3 regions of the Alteromonas sp. R7 genome follow, and region 3 is predicted to be linked to each of the others. Evidence: predicted binding sites of a transcription regulator. Region 3 holds the regulator's gene; each other region holds the start of a gene.
The links. Region 3 encodes FNR, which switches genes on or off when oxygen is low (the NO sensors DNR and NnrR bind a similar motif). Its sites were predicted from a motif close to TTGATCTAGATCAA; they were not measured.
Positions count from the first base shown of each region.

Region 1: the regulator FNR is predicted to act here: its motif matches at 3,199-3,212, upstream of ccoG (cytochrome c oxidase accessory protein CcoG).
Region 2: the regulator FNR is predicted to act here: its motif matches at 2,422-2,435, upstream of clpB (ATP-dependent chaperone ClpB).

Region 1 is NZ_JBVTQX010000002.1:524,299-530,423, reverse strand. It holds gene AC0J2X_RS05110 (TonB-dependent receptor plug domain-containing protein) at 1-263, opposite strand, end outside; cobalamin riboswitch at 354-605, opposite strand; gene AC0J2X_RS05105 (serine/threonine protein kinase) at 725-1,708, opposite strand; gene ccoG (cytochrome c oxidase accessory protein CcoG) at 1,705-3,135, opposite strand; gene AC0J2X_RS05095 (hypothetical protein) at 3,616-3,987, shown strand; gene AC0J2X_RS05090 (DUF3016 domain-containing protein) at 4,111-4,656, shown strand; gene AC0J2X_RS05085 (acyl-CoA dehydrogenase family protein) at 4,751-6,125, opposite strand, start outside.
Region 2 is NZ_JBVTQX010000001.1:652,432-658,556, reverse strand. It holds gene clpB (ATP-dependent chaperone ClpB) at 1-2,228, opposite strand, end outside; gene pgeF (peptidoglycan editing factor PgeF) at 2,478-3,233, opposite strand; gene rluD (23S rRNA pseudouridine(1911/1915/1917) synthase RluD) at 3,250-4,233, opposite strand; gene AC0J2X_RS02810 (outer membrane protein assembly factor BamD) at 4,420-5,184, shown strand; gene AC0J2X_RS02805 (ChrR family anti-sigma-E factor) at 5,296-6,039, opposite strand; gene AC0J2X_RS02800 (sigma-70 family RNA polymerase sigma factor) at 6,032-6,125, opposite strand, start outside.
Region 3 is NZ_JBVTQX010000004.1:260,452-266,576, forward strand. It holds gene AC0J2X_RS08760 (FixH family protein) at 16-495, shown strand; gene AC0J2X_RS08765 (heavy metal translocating P-type ATPase) at 495-2,927, shown strand; gene ccoS (cbb3-type cytochrome oxidase assembly protein CcoS) at 2,929-3,159, shown strand; gene AC0J2X_RS08775 (sulfite exporter TauE/SafE family protein) at 3,146-3,805, shown strand; gene fnr (fumarate/nitrate reduction transcriptional regulator Fnr) at 3,851-4,588, shown strand; gene uspE (universal stress protein UspE) at 4,833-5,756, shown strand; gene ttcA (tRNA 2-thiocytidine(32) synthetase TtcA) at 5,905-6,125, shown strand, end outside.

The sequences.
Region 1 (6,125 bases), on a different contig from region 3:
CCACCAGGACTGCCTGACTGAGACAAGCTAACGCCAGGTAGGCCGCGAATTAGATCGGTAAGTTGAAGTGCGCCCGAAGCTTTAATGTCGCTTTCAGTTAGCACCGATACTGAACCAGGAAGTTTGGTTAACGAAATAGGCAAACGCGTGCCTGTTACTGTTAAAGTTTCAATATCTTGGTCAGAAGTTTGAGCAAAGGCAGGTGTGCTTAAGCACGAAATAACTGCAGCGCTAAGGGCTGCTTTAGTAAAATGTGTACGCATGGTTTTTATGTTGTCTTTGATGCGCTCCACCCGAGCACATGATTAGGGAAAGTGCGCGTTTTTGCTTAATTATGGATGTGAGCAAGCAAACGACACCATGAAGTACAGGCCGGTATCCGGGCTTACTCACCATTACTACAAATGTAATAGCTCTTTTGCCTTCCCATCTAATGGCGTTTAATACGTAACGCATAAAAGACAGTGGCGTATGAAAAGAAAACGACAACGCGTTGAGTTTACCGTTGCGGGGGCAGCATCAGTTTTTCACTGATTTCCCGTTTAACCCTTGTCGCCGTAGTTAATATGGAGCTAGACAAGAGCACCTACACACTGTCGATTATATCTAAGTTAAAAAGTGATAGCGAATACGGTTTCTTATACCTTACGCTTTTTCGTAACCGCCATAAGATTATCGACAACGGTCATCGAAAAAGCGTTTTTTCAGCAGTAAAGGGACTGGCTCAATATCCTAATTTCAGTGGAGGCTCTTGAAGGGCCGATAGCTGTTCTTTCAGAGCAAGTATTTGGCCTTCCCAGTATTTGTCTTCAGCAAACCAAGGAAATGCCCGCGGAAAAGCAGGGTCTTCCCAGCGTCGTGAAAGCCATGCCATGTAATGCACCATTCGCATAGCGCGCAGGGGCTCAATAAGTGGCAACTGTGCAGTGTCAAACGGGTGAAACTCCTCGTATGCTTCAACCAAAGTATCGAGCTGCAATAGTTGTTGTTGGCGGTCGCCGCTTAGCATCATCCACAAATCTTGGATAGCAGGGCCCATGCGGCAATCATCTAAATCAACGAAGGTAGGGCCATCGCGCCACAGTATATTGCCTGGGTGGCAGTCACCGTGAAGCCGAATACTTGATGTTGGCTTATACGCTTTTTTCGTGGCATCAATAACGGGGTTAAGTATGGCAAAAAATGCTGTCTTTAGATGCTCTGGCAGCAGTGTGCTTTGCATAAGCACCTGCTTCGGTTCATCGAGGTAACTTTCAATATCAATCGAGGGACGATGTGCAAACCCTTTAGCATGGGCCACGCGGTGAATACGACCAATGAAACGCCCCATCCATTCGAGTTGATCAAGGTTGTCATTTTCGAACTGTCTACCGCCCACCGAAGGAAATAACGCAAATCGATAGTCAGTTTCCGCCACGGTGTGATGATGCAGCGTGCTGCCATTGAGAGAAATGGGCGCAGCCAATGGAATTTCGTTATCGATTAGCTCTGCAGCAAACGCGTGTTCTTCAAGAATTTGAGCGTCGGTCCATCGACCTGGGCGATAGAATTTTGCTACATAGCGCTGACCGTCTTCAGCCAAAAACTGATAGACGCGGTTTTCATAACTATTTAGTGCTAGCAAACCGCTTTGAAGAAAAATGCCCTGACTTTCCAGGGCATCTAATATGGTGTCTGGGCTAAGCCCAGAGAATGAAAAATCTGTCATCGATAAAGGAACTTAGTTGGCTCATCAACGGTAACCGTTTCCCCATCAATAGTGGTGGTTACACTGATAAAAATATCGGTAACCGTATCTTCCAGATTATAGGCGTCAGTTGCAACTGAAATTGGCGTGCTATACACCGCACCGCCTTCAACTGTTACAGTTTGCTCACCAATGTACTTGTAGTCAGGCAAACCTTTTACAGCAATAGAGTAGGTTTGGGTTTGCTGAGTTTTGTTAAGTACTTTTATTGTATAAACGTTCTCAATTAGCCCTTCATTCGTTTCGCGGTATAGCGAGTTTCTGTCGCGAATAATGTCAACTTCGGTGGGGCTGCGCATCCAAATATTGGCAAACAGCAAGCCTATCATCACCACTAAAACTACAAAGTAACCAATTAACTTTGGACGTAAAATATGAGTCTTACCGCCAGCTAGTTCTTCTTCAGAGGTAAAGCTTATCAGGCCTTTAGGATAACCCATTTTATCCATAACACCGTTACAGGCATCAACACAGGCGCCGCAGTTGATGCATTCGTATTGTAAGCCATTTCGAATATCGATACCGGTTGGGCATACCTGAACACACAGGTTGCAGTCTATACAGTCGCCTAACCCTTTTTCTTTTACTTGCTCGTGACTAAGTTTGCGTGGTCGCGGGCCGCGTTGCTCTCCACGCTTTGCATCGTACGATACAGTAAACGTGTCTTTGTCGAACATGGCAGACTGAAAACGCGCATACGGGCAGATGTGCGTGCACATGATTTCGCGCATGTAGCCAGCGTTTCCGTACGTACAGACGGCAAAGAAAATAACCGATAAACCTGCCCAGAAGCTGGTGTTAAATGTTACAAAATCGATAAACAGTTCATCAATTGGCGTAAAGTAGCCAACGAAGGTTAAAGCCGTTAACAGCGCTACCAATACCCAAGCGGTGTGCTTAGCTGTTTTACGCAAAAATTTATCTGCATCCATTTTGCGTGCATCTAGCGCTATACGCTTGTTGCGCGGGCCTTCGAATTTCTCTTCGAACCACGTATAAATGTATACCCACGTTGTTTGAGGACACATAAATCCACACCACACTCGACCAGCGAAAGTGGTGACGAAGAACAGCGCAAAGGCGGAAACAATAAATATGTAGGCCAGTAAAGTGAGATCTTGAGGCCATAAGGTTAGTGAGAATATAGTAAATCGCTGCTCACCAATATCGAGTAGCACGGCTTGATGCCCGTTGTACTGAATCCATGGAATGATGGCAAAGAGGCCCAAAAAGAAAAGGCCAAACATGCGTCTAAACGTCTCCAGAGGGCCTTGTACAGCCCGCACATAAATACGGCTACGAGAGTCGTGGCGTTTACCCTCAGGTCCACCTTTGGGTTTATGTACTTTTACCGGTGTAACGGTCTTTACCGGTATTTGTTCATTCATAGCTTAACCTTATGTGACGTAACGAACTGCCTGTGCAGTATAACTGCGTTCACAACGTCATATTTAATGTAGATCAATAATGCGGCGTATGGTGTATCTTTTTAAAGTTTCAGTCAATACTGAAACTTCAGAACGTAAGTCGTTTTTTGTTTTGATTTCCTCAGTCTATGTAACTTTGTAAATAGTTAAATACAGCTACGTGAATAATGAGGATTAATATAACGGCCAGATGCCATTTGATGCCCAACATCGACGATTAGGCTTTACGTACTATACATGAGTATAGTTTGCTGTATTTACAGGTAAACCGATATAACCCTATTATCGTCGATAATAATGTGGTCAATTACCGTTTGAATCGTGTACAGTGAGCATTGTGAAAATGTAAATTGGCAAAGTGTAGTTGAGCACATAGTGAGAAAGGTGCTAAAAAATTGGCGCTATTTGTAGTAAACGTCTGTCAAAGTTAGCTGAGAAGTCATGTTAAGGTTCTTTATCATCGCTGCTGAAATTATTGTTTTGGTAATTGTGCTGCGGTCTCCTTTTGTTCAGTATCTCTTTGAAGATATCCAGAACTCGCTTTCTGAATGGCTAGTTTCAATTGCCACCTTACCGGAGCGAGAAGAACTGCGTAGTTTACAAGATAAAATTAATATCCAGCTGAGTCCCTTAAAGCCTTACCAGCAAACATATGTTCAGCAAATCACCGCTGATAGCGCAAGCGTTAAACGTTTTTATCACACCTATTGTGAAAAGGACGATATAAACCCCAACTTTACGGGAACTAAACGCGTTCAACTATGCCTAATCATTAAACAGTCGTCATTTATGCAAGTAGCAAAGCGAGACTAGCCAATTTTAACAAGGCTGGTTAAATATAAAGCTGATATAAAAGCCGACAATTGCTGCATGCTAAGCTTTCTCTAAATGTCTTGCTAACTCATAGTTTAAACGACTGAATTTAGGAGCATAAAAGTGAATAAATTACGTACTTTTTCTTGTTTAAGCTGCGCCACAGCGGTGGGACTCCTTACCGTTTTTGCTCCCACTCAAGCCGCTGAGGTGAAGATAACGTGGGAAGAACCTGAGTCTTATAGCGATGTAAGACCAACCAATGAATCTCGTAAACGGTTCCGCGAACGAACGCTACAAGAGCTTGAAGAACACATTGTAGATTTGGCCAGTGATTTACCTGAGTCGCAAGTGCTGTCAATGACAGTAACAAATGTTGATTTAGCTGGCCAAGTTTGGCCAAGCCAGTTTGTCGGCTTCGGTAACGGTGCCGGTAGCGACGTCCGTATCATTAAGCGCGTTGATATTCCTAGAATGACATTCAGCTACTCGTTGGCTAATGCCGACGGTCAGGTCATTTTAAGTGGTGAAGATGTGAAACTTAAAGATATGGATTTTATGGAGTCGAATATTCGTCGCAATCGCACGGAATCGCTTTCTTATGAAAAAGCGATGCTTAACGATTGGTTTTCAGATACGTTTTCAACCCAAGTAGCAGCGAACGACTAATAGTTTCGTTCAAATCATAATAAAAAAGGTCACATATAGTGACCTTTTTTGCGTTCATAGCCCATATTTCACGGGCTATAGCAGAATAAGCTGCCTACAGATAATCAAACTCATTACCTGATATTGCAAGGGTGCTTCCAGGGCCAGCTTTATAAGCGGCTTTGTGCGCATCGCGACGTACTAATATACGTTCCATGTAGAAGTCACGTGTCTTCATCTTAGACGCTGCAAGTACTGCATTACCTGATGCCTGCGCTTTGTCGGCCATGCTGTACCACAGTACACCAATCAATGAATAGGCGCTGTATGCCAAGTAATCACAAGCAGCAGCTGCAGCGGTGGTGGCATCCATACCTAAGCAATCGGCTGAAGATGCACGCCAGTCATCAAGAATTCCTTGAGCCAGACCCTTCGCCTCACTGTCTTGAATGTCGCTGACCAAAGCGTTAAACGCATTATAGGTCGCTTCCATCATTTGACCGCCATCTCGGGTAAGCTTACGACCAATAAGGTCTAGCGCCTGAATACCGTTGGTGCCTTCATATAACATAGCAATGCGCACGTCGCGCATAAGTTGTTCCATACCCCATTCACGAATAAAGCCGTGACCACCAAATACTTGTACACCTAGGCTGGTGGTCTCAAGGCCCATATCCGTCATAAAAGCTTTGCAGATTGGCGTTAAAAACTGAAGTATCTTGTCGGCATCTTCTTTTTCTTGACCTTCACCAAGCTTCTCAACGTCCATAAACTTGGCATAGAAAAGTGAAAGTGCACGACAGCCTTCAATCAGTGATTTCTGCGTAAGTAACATACGCGCTACGTCAGGTTGAAAGACGATCGGGTCTGCTTTGCCTTCTGGATTTTGAATTCCCTGAGGTGCGCGAGACTGAACGCGTTCGCGGGCATAGGTCAGCGCGCCTTGGTAAGAGGCTTCTGCCGCCCCTAAACCTTGCAGACCTACTTGGAAGCGTGCATCGTTCATCATGGTGAACATACATGCTAGGCCTTGGTTTTCTTCACCTACAAGGTAACCCGTTGCACCGTCAAAATTCATCACGCAAGTCGGGCTCGCTTTGATCCCCATTTTGTGTTCGATGCTTCCCACTGACAAGCTGTTCGTCTCGCCAGGCTCATTGCTGGCATCTGGAAGGAACTTGGGCACTAAGAATAAGCTGATGCCTTTAACGCCTTTGGGAGCATCAGGCAGACGAGCTAGAACAAGGTGAATAACGTTCGAGCTCCAATCGTGATCGCCTGCGGTAATAAAAATCTTATTACCGGTGACTTTATAGCTGCCGTCGCCTTGTGGCTCAGCTTTGGTACTAAGCAAGCTCAAATCTGTTCCTGCGTGAGGTTCGGTCAGGTTCATGGTACCTGTCCACTCACCGCTGATTAGCTTAGCAAGGTAGATATCTTTTAATTCTTTACTGGCGTGCTTAGTAACCGCAAGTGTTGCGCTCTCAGTA
Region 2 (6,125 bases), on a different contig from region 3:
CTCATTACCGACGCTTTCATATCGCCATACTGACTTTCGTTGTGCTTATCTTGAATGATATCTGAACCTAAGTTGGACGTCATGATCACAACGGTATTTTTAAAATCTACAGTACGTCCTTGCCCGTCAGTCAACCGGCCGTCATCTAGTACTTGAAGCAGAATATTGAATACATCCGGATGTGCCTTTTCAACCTCGTCCAACAAAATGACCGAGTATGGCTTGCGACGCACCGCTTCGGTTAAGTAGCCACCTTCCTCGTAGCCAACATAGCCAGGAGGTGCACCCACTAAGCGTGCTACCGAGTGTTTTTCCATAAACTCTGACATATCGATACGCACCATGGCATCTTCAGTATCGAACATAAAGCCTGCCAAGGCTTTGCAGAGCTCAGTTTTGCCCACGCCAGTTGGCCCTAAAAATAAGAATGAGCCAATAGGTCGATTTGGATCCGCAAGCCCAGCACGTGAACGGCGAATTGCGTTTGAAACCGCTTCAACCGCTTCTTCTTGTCCAACAACCCGTTTGTGAAGTACGTCTTCCATACGCAACAACTTCTCACGCTCGCCCTCAAGCATTCGCGCTACAGGTATACCCGTCCATCGCGAAAGCACATCTGCAATTTCAACGTCCGTCACTTTATTTTTAAGTAACGTCGTCTCGCGAGTTTCGTTTTCAGCCGCTTGCTCTAACTTTGCTTCAAGCTCTGGAATACGGCCGTACTGAAGTTCCGACATGCGATTCAAATCAGATGCACGTCGCGCTATCTCCAAGTCAAGTTTAGCCTGCTCAAGCTCCCCTTTAATGGTTTGAGTGCCCTGCATGGCGTCTTTCTCATCCAGCCACACTTTCTCAAGCTCTGCGTACTTGGTTTCCGCTTGCTCACGCTCTAGCTCAATCATCTCAAGTCGCTTATGACTCGCATCATCTGTTTCTTTGGCCAGAGCTTGCTCTTCCAATTTTAGCTGGATGATACGACGCTCCAGACGATCCATCTCTTCGGGCTTGGAGTCTATTTGCAATCGAATGCTAGACGCAGCCTCGTCTATAAGATCAATGGCTTTGTCTGGTAATTGGCGGTCGCTAATATAACGATGCGACAAACTTGCCGCTGCAACGATAGCGGGATCAGTAATATCTACCGAGTGATGGAGCTCATAGCGCTCTTTTAAGCCACGCAGAATAGCAATAGTGTCTTCAACGCTAGGTTCTTCAACTAATACCTTTTGGAAACGACGTTCAAGTGCTGCGTCTTTTTCAATGTACTGACGATATTCATCCAGTGTTGTAGCACCAACGCAGTGAAGTTCACCACGGGCTAACGCAGGTTTAAGCATATTACCTGCATCCATCGCTCCATCGCCCTTCCCTGCACCTACCATGGTGTGCAGTTCGTCAACGAATAAGATCACGCGGCCTTCTTCTTTAGCCAGCTCATTAAGCACTGCTTTAAGGCGTTCTTCAAACTCACCGCGATATTTAGCTCCCGCCACTAACGCGCCCATATCAAGGGCAAGAACACGCTTGTTCTTTAAGCCCTCAGGCACTTCGCCATTAATGATGCGCTGAGCCAACCCTTCAACAATAGCCGTTTTACCCACACCCGGCTCACCAATGAGTACTGGGTTGTTTTTGGTTCGACGCTGTAGTACTTGAACAGTTCGGCGAATCTCATCGTCTCGACCAATGACCGGGTCGAGCTTGCCTTGTTCTGCTCGCTCGGTTAAATCTGTCGTGTATTTTTCAAGCGCCTGACGTACATCTTCAGCATTAGGATCCGTGACCTTCTGGCCACCACGCATGTCGTCTATTGCGCTTTCAATAGCTTCTTTAGTGATATTCAGGCTTTTGAGGATTTCCCCCAAGCGCCCTTTATCTTGTAGCGCCGCTAGAACAAAGATTTCTGAAGTGATGTATTCGTCTTTTCGCTGCTGCGCTATCTTGTCACAAAGATTTAGCAAAATGCCGCTGTCTTTACTTAATTGAACATCTCCCCCAATGCCTTCAATACGAGGTAGGCGCTCAATAGCTTGGCTCAGTGCTGAGCGTAGCGCATTTACATTGATGTTTGCTTGGTCAAGCAAAGGGCGTACTGACCCGCCTTGCTGATTTAGCATGGCAGTCATTAAATGGACAGGTTCAATGTATTGATGATCTCGCCCCAATGCGAGTGATTGAGCATCGGATATTGCGAGCTGAAATTTACTGGTAAATCTATCTAGTCTCATAATTTCAACCTAATTAATGAACAACTATACCTGCGGTAACACGCCGCAATTACGAACATTTTAACTCTCGCTGAGTGGGTAATGATCTATGCGGAATGGTATTATTTATGTTCTAGTTATGTAGGCTGCTCAATTGCGATTCAAGTATGAGATTAAAAAGTTAGCCCAAAAGATAACAAATAATGTATGAAGTTTGATCTAGCGCAACTGTGTGATCAGACTAAAACTGCCGCCTTTTTTCGAAACAATTTAAAGCAGGCCTATTACGCTAACTATACGCCCAGTCGTGCGCTTGTTTTGATGCGTAGCTCTTCGATGGGAGTAAAAACGCTGTTCGTCAGTGTAAGTACACAAGTTACTTTGTGTAATACTCTCAACGCCAGCTTGCTGCAATTGCACCTGTGCCACTAGAGGTAGATCTAATAAGTACTTCCCTCTATTAGAGCTATTGGCAATGGCACCGTCTATATGGCGAAACTTACTCGCCAACTGTACATCAACTTCGTAGCAGGGCCCGCTGATTGCAGGACCAACCCAAGCGATGAGTTTTTTTGCTTCGCTGCCAAAGTGTGAAACAGCACTTCCAATAATGTTAGTATCGAGACCTTTCCAACCAGCATGTACTGCCGCCACTTCTTGACCGCTTTCATCACACAATAAAATGGGCACGCAGTCTGCGGTCATCACCGCACAAAAATGCGATGTTGAAGAAGAATACGACGCATCAGCGGTGGTATCTGCGCTCGGCAATGACACCACGCGGTTGCTGTGCACTTGCTCCAACCATGTGATCTTTTCACTATGTGGAATCAGGCTTCTATTGGCTTTTACTAGTAGGAGGTCGTCCCCCACGTGGGCGCCAACGTTTAAACCTGCAAAATCACCTATGCTTGTACCTCCCATTCTTGTCGTTGTGTATGCAACAACATTTGCGGGACATGACCACGCTGGAGTAATCAAATCCAGCGTGGATGATATAGGTGAATTTGCAGATGACAATGTCATAAGTTCGCCTTACTCATTAAAGCATATCTTGTGGATTGTCCGCGGTGTCCTTTTTCACGGCTTTAAGCAAGTCCTGCATATCTTGAGGTAGGGGAGCTTTCCACGTCATCCACTCTTCCGTTTCAGGGTGAAACAGCGAGAGCTGTGCGGCGTGCAACGCCTGACGTTGGAATCCGCGAAGCGCAGCGATAAATTCTTCTGACGCCCCTTTAGGAAGACGAGGACGCCCGCCATAAACTTGGTCGCCAAGCAAAGGATGCTTAATGTGGGCCATGTGTACGCGGATTTGGTGCGTACGGCCAGTTTCAAGCTTCAAACGCAGGTGCGTGTATGCGCGAAATTTTTCGATAACACGAAAATGAGTGACCGCTGGTTTGCCCATTTCACGTACTGCCATATGCGTACGTTTTGTTGCGTGTCTACCAATAGGCGCATCTACAATACCACCAGCGACCATCGTACCTAAGGCAACGGCTTCGTATTCACGACTCATTTCCCGACGTTGAAGTTGGTCAACAAGATGCGTTTGAGCAGGAATTGTTTTTGCTACTACCATTAACCCCGTCGTGTCTTTGTCAAGGCGATGGACAATGCCCGCACGTGGAACTTTGTCTATCTCTGGACAATGATTTAACAAGGCATTTAGCACGGTACCGCTTGGGTTCCCTGCACCTGGATGCACAACCAAATCTGCTGGTTTGTTTATGACTAGGATGTGTTCATCTTCATAAACAATGTTTAACGCGATGTCTTGCGCTTCGCTCGTTACTTGTACATCCATTTCGGCCTGTACAGTAACAAGTTCATCCATTTGCATTTTGTGGCGAGGCACGGTGATTACTTCACCGTTTACAGCAACATTCCCATCTTGGATCCAAGTTTTTAGCTTAGAACGAGAATATTCAGGGAACAAATCAGCCAAAACCTGATCTAACCGTAAACCAAAATGCGCAGCTTCCGTTGAAGCTTCTAATTGTATTGTGTTCGGCGACTGTGTCATAACACCATTGATTACGTCTAAAAAAGGGTATTATAACAAGTATTCACGCTGTACACTGCCTTGTTTACGTTTTTGTATGGTTTTTCTCATCGTTAGTACGTTAGAATGCAATTAAAGTGTTGTTGTTTAACACATGAGCTTAGACAGCGAAGTATTAAAACTGTTTAGCAGGAAAATAGAATTATTATGAAATCATTTCGTCTACTGGCCCCCGTTTTATTGGGTGCTATGGTATCTGTCGCAGGATGTAGCTCTTCAGATAATGAAGAAAAAGCCGTATTAGCTAACATGGGTGCGCAGCAACTGTACGACAGAGCAAAGCAGAGCATGGAAGTAGGTAACTTCAGCGCTGCAGCACAAACGTTAAGCGCGCTAGATTCGCGCTACCCGTTCGGTCCCCTATCCCATCAGGTACAGCTAGACCTTATTTATAGCTATTATAAGTCAGGTAAAAACGAAGAAACGCTTGCCACTATCGACAGATTTATTCGTCTGAATCCAAACCATTCAGATGTTGATTACGCGTATTACATGCGTGGATTAACTAACATGGAATCAGATAGCAACCTTTTCCAAGAATTAATGAATATTGACCGTACGGATAGAGACCCGTCGAAGTCTCGTGCTGCGTTTGAAGATTTCCGCAGACTGATTCAACAATATCCAGATAGCAAATATGCCGCAGATGCGAAACAGCGCATGGTTCATATTAAAGACCGCTTGGCTCGCTATGAAATCGCTATTGCACGTTTCTACATGAGACGCCAGGCTTATGTTGCTGCTGCAAACCGTGGTCGCTATGTTATAGAGCACTTCCCGAATACCACTCAAGTGCAACAAGCACTCGAAATTATGGTTTCAAGTTATGAGCAGCTTGGCCTAGATGAATTGCGTAACAATGCGATGAAGACACTAAAGCTTAACTACCCTGACAGCGAATTTATTAGCTAGATTTGGCTATTCTGTTTTGCTAGAGCTTTATGCAACCAATAAAAAAACGCACATTTGTGCGTTTTTTTGTATCTGGATGTCACATATTGACTGCGTTCGCTTGATTGATTACTAGCGGAAAAACAAGTGACTAAAAGGGTTTAACAATCTTGCAAGGCCCGAAGTAAAGTGCAATGGCTGATCGACAATGCTAAATACAAGGCAGCCTTCTTTACCTTCGGATTTTGGCGTGTGCGTTTTATCTCCATCCATGAAAATAAAGTCGCCGGTATCATAGCAACTTAGCCCATCACTGAACTCACCATCAATGACTAATGTATATTCCGTTCCACGGTGCGTATGCTCAGGTACACTACCGCCACTTCCCATGAAGATAAAATTAGCTACACCTTGGTTTCCAAGGTCAACTGGAGCCTGCCACAGCTTCCCAACCAAACTTGACCAGTTACCTGTCTTATCGATGTAGCGGTGAAGCGTTCTGGGTAAAGTGAATACCCTTCCATCTAACTCGATGGTATTTGCACTTGCCTGCGCCTGCAAGGCCGCCCGCTTCTTTACGGGCTCACGATACGCTATGGGCTGTTCCATCAAAGCATTATTTTGTTTCGATGATGGGAGCTGCGTAATTTGGGATAGCATGTCACCGAACTGAAGCGACATTTCAGCTCTGTCGCTTGCCGATGAATTGGCGTTCGAAACCATTTGAGCAGCAAGACTTTCCGTTTCAATTTCAACAAAACGCTGACATTTCTCACACATGTCACAATGTGCAGAGACCATCAGTGATATAGCAGGTGACAATGTGCCCTCAACAAAATCTTTAAGTTGCTGGGCACTTGGGTGAAACCTAATCATTATCGTTTAACATGACCTTTAATCGTTGAAGTGCCAAACGTGTCCGCGACTTTACTGTACCTAATGGAATTGAAAGCTCATCGGCG
Region 3 (6,125 bases):
CGAGAAAAGATTTCGATGAATAGACCCTGGTATAAAGAGTTCTGGCCCTGGTTTTTAATTGCCGTTCCTATCATTACCCTCATCATGGGTGGCGTGTTATTAAACCTTGCTATTTCTACCGAAGATAGCTTGGTGGTAGACGACTACTACAAAGAAGGAAAAGCAATTAATGCCCGTCTGGACAAAGAAGCCATAGCCCGCCGCATGAATATCACCACTGATTTAACCATTGAAGATGGAAGCATAGCGCTGCAATTTCATTCGGGGATTCCTCAAGAAGGTAACGCGGTTAAATTAAGTTTCTATCACGTAACGCTAGAAGAGCGCGATGTTAGCGTTTTATTGAGTCGCGACGCTAACGGTATTTATCGCGGCTTTATTGAAGAAAACCTTGACGGTAAATGGCGCATATCGCTGACGCCGATTGATGATAGCTGGAAAATTCAAAACACGGTCTATCTGCCCCACACTGGCAAAATGAAATTCAATCCATAATGACGAAGCACGACTGTTACCATTGCGGCTTGCCTATAGCGAGTCCAGACAATGGGAAATTTACTACTGTCATTTTAGGGCAACAACGAGACATGTGTTGCCCTGGCTGCTTAGCGGTAGCTGAAGCGATCGTTAACAACGGCCTTGAAGACTATTACCAGTTTAGAACCGAACCGGCGCAAAAATCTGACGACAGTATTTTAGAAACGTTAGATAAGCTAAAAGTCTATGACGACCCTTCCCTTCAAGAAGAGTTCGTGTTTGAAGAAGGTCAGGACAAACAGATTCAGTTGACCCTTGAAGGTATTACATGCGCTGCGTGTGGCTGGCTTATCGAAAAGCAGTTGTCAAAAGTTGAAGGAATAAAGCAAGTCGCGGTGAATGTACAAGAGCGCCGCGCTTTAGTCACTTGGTCACCGTTTCAAATTAAGCTTAGCCAAATTCTATCTACGCTAAAACGCATTGGTTATGTTGGGTCACCATTTCACCCCGACGAACACGAAGCCAGTTATAAACGCGAACAGAAGACCTTTCTAAAAAAGCTTGGCCTAGCAGGCATTATGACCATGCAGGTTATGATGCTGATGACTGGGCTTTATTTTGATTGGTTCGGCGCCATTGAGTTAGAGACCCGCCAATATTTTTATTGGGTTGCCCTTACGCTTACTACACCAGTGGTGCTGTATTCAGGCAGCACCTTTTATGTGGGCGCCGCTAAAGCGCTAAGCGCCAAAACGGTTAATATGGACGTACCCGTTACGCTCGCCATATTCGGTACTTACATCGCTGGAATTCGCTCTACAGTATTAGAGCAAGGTGAAGTGTATTTCGAATCCATCTGTATGTTTATTTTTCTGCTGTTACTTAGCCGATTCTTAGAACATCGCAGTCGTCATCGCGCCGCACAGATCTCTGCCAATATGATGCAGTATGTGCCCGTATCAGCGACCAAACTAAATCCGGATGGCAGCCTAACCGAGTGTCTGGCTAAGCAGCTAAAAATTGATGACGTAGTACTGGTGAAGCCTGGTGAAACAGTCCCCATTGATGGGGTGGTAACCGACGGCAACGCAGCGGTTGACGAATCAATGCTTACCGGCGAGTTTAACCCCGTGCGTAAGTCGAACAGTAGCCCGGTTTACGGCGGCACGGTTTGTCAAGATGGTACGCTAACCATTACGGTTACGCAGACCCTTAAAAATGCGCTGGTAAATCAAATTGTACGACTGCAAGCAAGTGCGATGGCGAGTAAGCCTAAAGCAGCGCAGATAGCCGATAATTTTTCTCGCTATTTCGTTACCGCGGTATTGCTGATTTCGGCGTTAACCTATGGCTTTTGGGCGTATCAGGGTAGCGACGAGGCATTTTGGATCACCATATCGGTGCTGGTTGCAACCTGCCCTTGCGCACTAGGGTTGGCTACGCCATCAGCGTTAACCTGCGCTATGGCAAAGTTAAACCGACAAGGTATTTTACTAAAACGGGCCGATGCGCTAGAACAAATTACTGACATTGACACCATCGCTTTAGACAAAACCGGCACGCTCACAAAAGGCAAATTTACTATTTCAAATGCCTGGTACGCTGACGGCGTGGATAGTAATAGTGCGCTATCAATTGCGCGCGCTTTGGAGTCACGCTCTGAACATCCGATTGCCAAAGCCTTTAGCGACGATATAGCCTTTAGCGGTAGTGCTGACGCCATCGATAACACGGTACACAAAGTGACTAATTTTACCGTTACGCCAGGAGGTGGTATCAGCGGTGAGATCAATGACACGTTGTTTTCTATGGGATCTGCAGCATTCAGCGTTCACGAATCACAGCTAAAACTCATTGAAGCGTTCCCTTCAGCTAACGTGTTTCTCACGGTTAAGGGGCGTATTATGGCGGCGTATGAAGTAAAGGATTCACTAAGAGAAGATGCGCAAGAAACTCTCGATATATTAGCTGCAAGCCATACCCTCGCCGTTTTAAGTGGTGATACACAGCAAAACGTTAATGCGCTTACCGCACCATTGCCAATTTCGACCGCTAAAGGTGGCCTAACACCTGAGCAAAAGTACGAAGCCGTTCAAGCTATGCAGCAATCTGGCGCGAAAGTGATGATGATGGGTGACGGTATCAACGACGCTCCAGTTCTTGCCAGCGCTGATGTGGCAATTGCAGTGGGTAATGCCACAGACGTGGCTAAAACTGCCGCCGACGTGATACTGCTTGGAGATCAGCTGCTTTCTGTACCAGAGCTTATTCGAACTGCGCATCAAGTGAAGCAAAAAATAAGGCAAAATATCGGCTGGTCGGTAGGTTACAACGTTTTGATCTTACCTTTCGCCGTATCAGGCCTACTTTCACCGTGGATGGCTGTTGTTGGTATGTCGTTAAGCAGTATCATTGTGGTCACAAACTCAACGCGACTTTTGAGCAAATAGCATGAGTATTATTTACGTATTAATTCCAATCGCCATCATCATTGTTGCCGTCGCTATCGTGATATTCTTTTGGGCGGTGAAAACCAATCAATTTGAAGATTTGGATCGCCAAGGGTATAGCATACTGTTTGACGATGATCTTCCGCCAGAAGAAAAAAAGCTAGCTGAGCAACGCAAGCAACTTCAAGACAGTAAAGTAGACAAAAGCCAAGCGCCACATGGAAGGGATTAACTACTTCTCTGCCTTTCTTATCGGCTTAGCCGGTGGAGTTCACTGTGTGGGAATGTGCGGTGGAATTGTCGCTGCGCTAAGGATGGTATCCCCTAAAGGCGCTTCAGCACTACCCTATACCCTTGCCTATAACATGGGACGTATAGTGAGCTACACCATCGCCGGAGCAATAACCGGGGCACTTGGAAAAATTGCAGCAGATTATATACCTCTTGCCAACTATGCCCTTTCCCTACTTAGCGGAATCATGTTGCTTCTACTGGCGTGTTATTTGGGTAAGTGGTGGACTGGCTTAACAGTGCTGGAAAATGCGGGTAAAGGCCTATTTTCCAAAGTCCAGCCGCTTTCAAAACGCTTTTTGCCATTTAAGACCCCTTTAAGTGCGTTGCCTTATGGTTTTATTTGGGGTTGGCTTCCTTGCGGTTTGGTGTATTCCACACTTACCTGGTCTCTCGCGGCGGGTAACGCGCTAGAAGGCGCTGCTATTATGTTCTTCTTCGGTTTGGGTACATTACCCACCTTGCTCGCTGCAAGCGCTGGTAGCCAATATATTGTTCGAAGTTTTCAGCATAACCATTTTAGACAAATTATTGCAGTAATAATGGCAATATATGCATCTTATCTTATTCATGGCGCAATCGTTTAAAAATGGGTGTATTATTGTCGGGTATTCTTTTAGAGAGCGTGCATTATGAGCAAAGGAAGCCAATTTTCTATTCACTGTCAAAACTGTAGTTTCAGTCACCTGTGTTTACCGGTGGCGTTAAACAAAACAGAAATCGAATCTCTTGACGATATTATTGAACGCAAGAAGCCGCTTCATAAAGGTGACACGCTGATTCAAACTGGTGATAAATTCCGTTCTCTATTTGCAGTGAGAACCGGTTCATTCAAATCATTTGTGACTAATACCGAAGGTGAAGAACAGATTACCGGCTTCCACTTTCCTGGTGATATTATCGGTTTCGATGCACTAAGAGAGAACAAACACCAAAGCTATACTTCTGCGTTAGAAACTGCCATGGTGTGTGAGCTTCCCTACGAGACCCTCGACGAAATGTCAGTGCAATTTCCAAAGCTACGCCACCAGATCATGAGCTTCATGAGCGCTGAGATAAAACAAGATCACGACATGATCATGCTTTTAAACAAGCGAACTGCAGAAGAGCGCTTACTGTATTTCATCTCACACCTGTCGCAACGCTTTGAAGAGCGTGGCTTTTCCCATAGAGAATTCCACTTAACCATGACGCGCAACGAAATTGGAAACTATTTAGGATTAACGATTGAAACGATTAGTCGTCTGTTAAGCCGTTTTCAAAAAGACAACATCATAAAAGTAGACGGCAGGCTTATTACTATTTTGGATTTCGATAGGCTAAACACCAAACTAGCGGCGCTTAACGGCCCTAGCGTTGTCTGCGGTTAGTCCTTTTTAAGTGTTAAATAAGGCGCGCACTAAGCGCGCTTTTTTGTAACCTGTGTTAGCCACCTATCTTCCCTTTCAGCGCCACGCCGGTTGCTCCATATTCAATTAGGTAGGTTCACTCATGGTCGCCTCGTAAAATTCTTGATCTAAAACAACTTACGTTTTTCCCAATGTCGTTTATAGTTAGTATTAGAAAGCTTCGATTTCGACAGCCGCTACTAAGTTTCGTAGTTAGGGGGACGTTATGATTGAGTGTAAACGAATTCTGGCCGTGGTAGATGCCGAGCGCGATAACCAACCTGCACTAAGCCGAGCTTATGAACTCGCTTCAAAAACAGGCGCTTCAGTTACCGCAATGATGGTGGTATACGACTTATCTTATGATATGACGACCATGCTTAGCCCGGATGAGCGCGAGTCAATGCGCGATGCAGTTACAAAGGAGCATGCAAAATGGCTTGCCACCCACTTAAGAGAACAAGGATTCACTGAAACTGATATCGTTGTAGAATGGAATAATCGTGCGTATGAGTCGATTATTTACTACACCCTAAACAATCAGATAGATTTAGTGGTAAAGGCAACCAAAAAGCACGACGATCTTGCTTCTGTTATTTTCACCCCCACCGACTGGCATTTAATGCGTAAATGCCCTCGCCCAGTATTGCTCGTTAAAGAGCACGACTGGCCAGAAGGAGGAGAGATTATTGCTGCAGTAAACGTAGGCAGTGAAGACGATGAGCATGCCGCACTTAACGATAAGCTCACCCTCATTGCTAACGACTACGCCTCTTTATTGAAAGGTAGCGTAAATTTGGTCAACAGTTACCCTTCTACACCACTTAATATCGCCATAGAAGTACCTGAGTTCGACCCCGATACCTATCACGACGCGGTAAAAAATCATCATTTAAAAGAAATGCGTAGTCACGCGTTAAAGTACGGTATTCCTGAAAACAAATGCGTAGTAAGAGAAGGCCTTCCGGAAAAAGTTATCCCGCAAGTGGCAAAAAGACTGGATGCAGAGCTGGTTGTTATTGGTACCGTTGGCCGTGTGGGCATTTCAGCGGCCCTAATTGGTAACACTGCAGAACACGTGATCGACGAACTCAATTGCGATGTGCTTGCTATTAAGCCAGATGGATTTGTGTCGCCGTTGTCGGTGTAGTCTTTTCATCAGTACCGCATAGCCCGTGTTTGCCGTTACTTAGCGGCCAACACGGTATGTCACCAACAAATTTAACTTCACAAGCATGGTCTCGAAAAGCCGCTTTAATGTATAATGGTGGCTTTATCACAAACCAAGCTAGTTAATTATGAGTTTAGGCACAAACAGTGCTGACGCGTCGCCATTAAATGCTGCGCAAAGTAAGCAAAAGTACAACTTCAACAAACTTCAGAAACGACTTCGCCGCAATGTGGGTAAAGCCATTGGCGATTTCGGTATGATTGAAAACAACGACAAAGTAATGGTGTGTTTATCTGGCGGTAAAGACAGCTACACCATGCTAGATATTTTATTGTTTTTAAAGAAGAT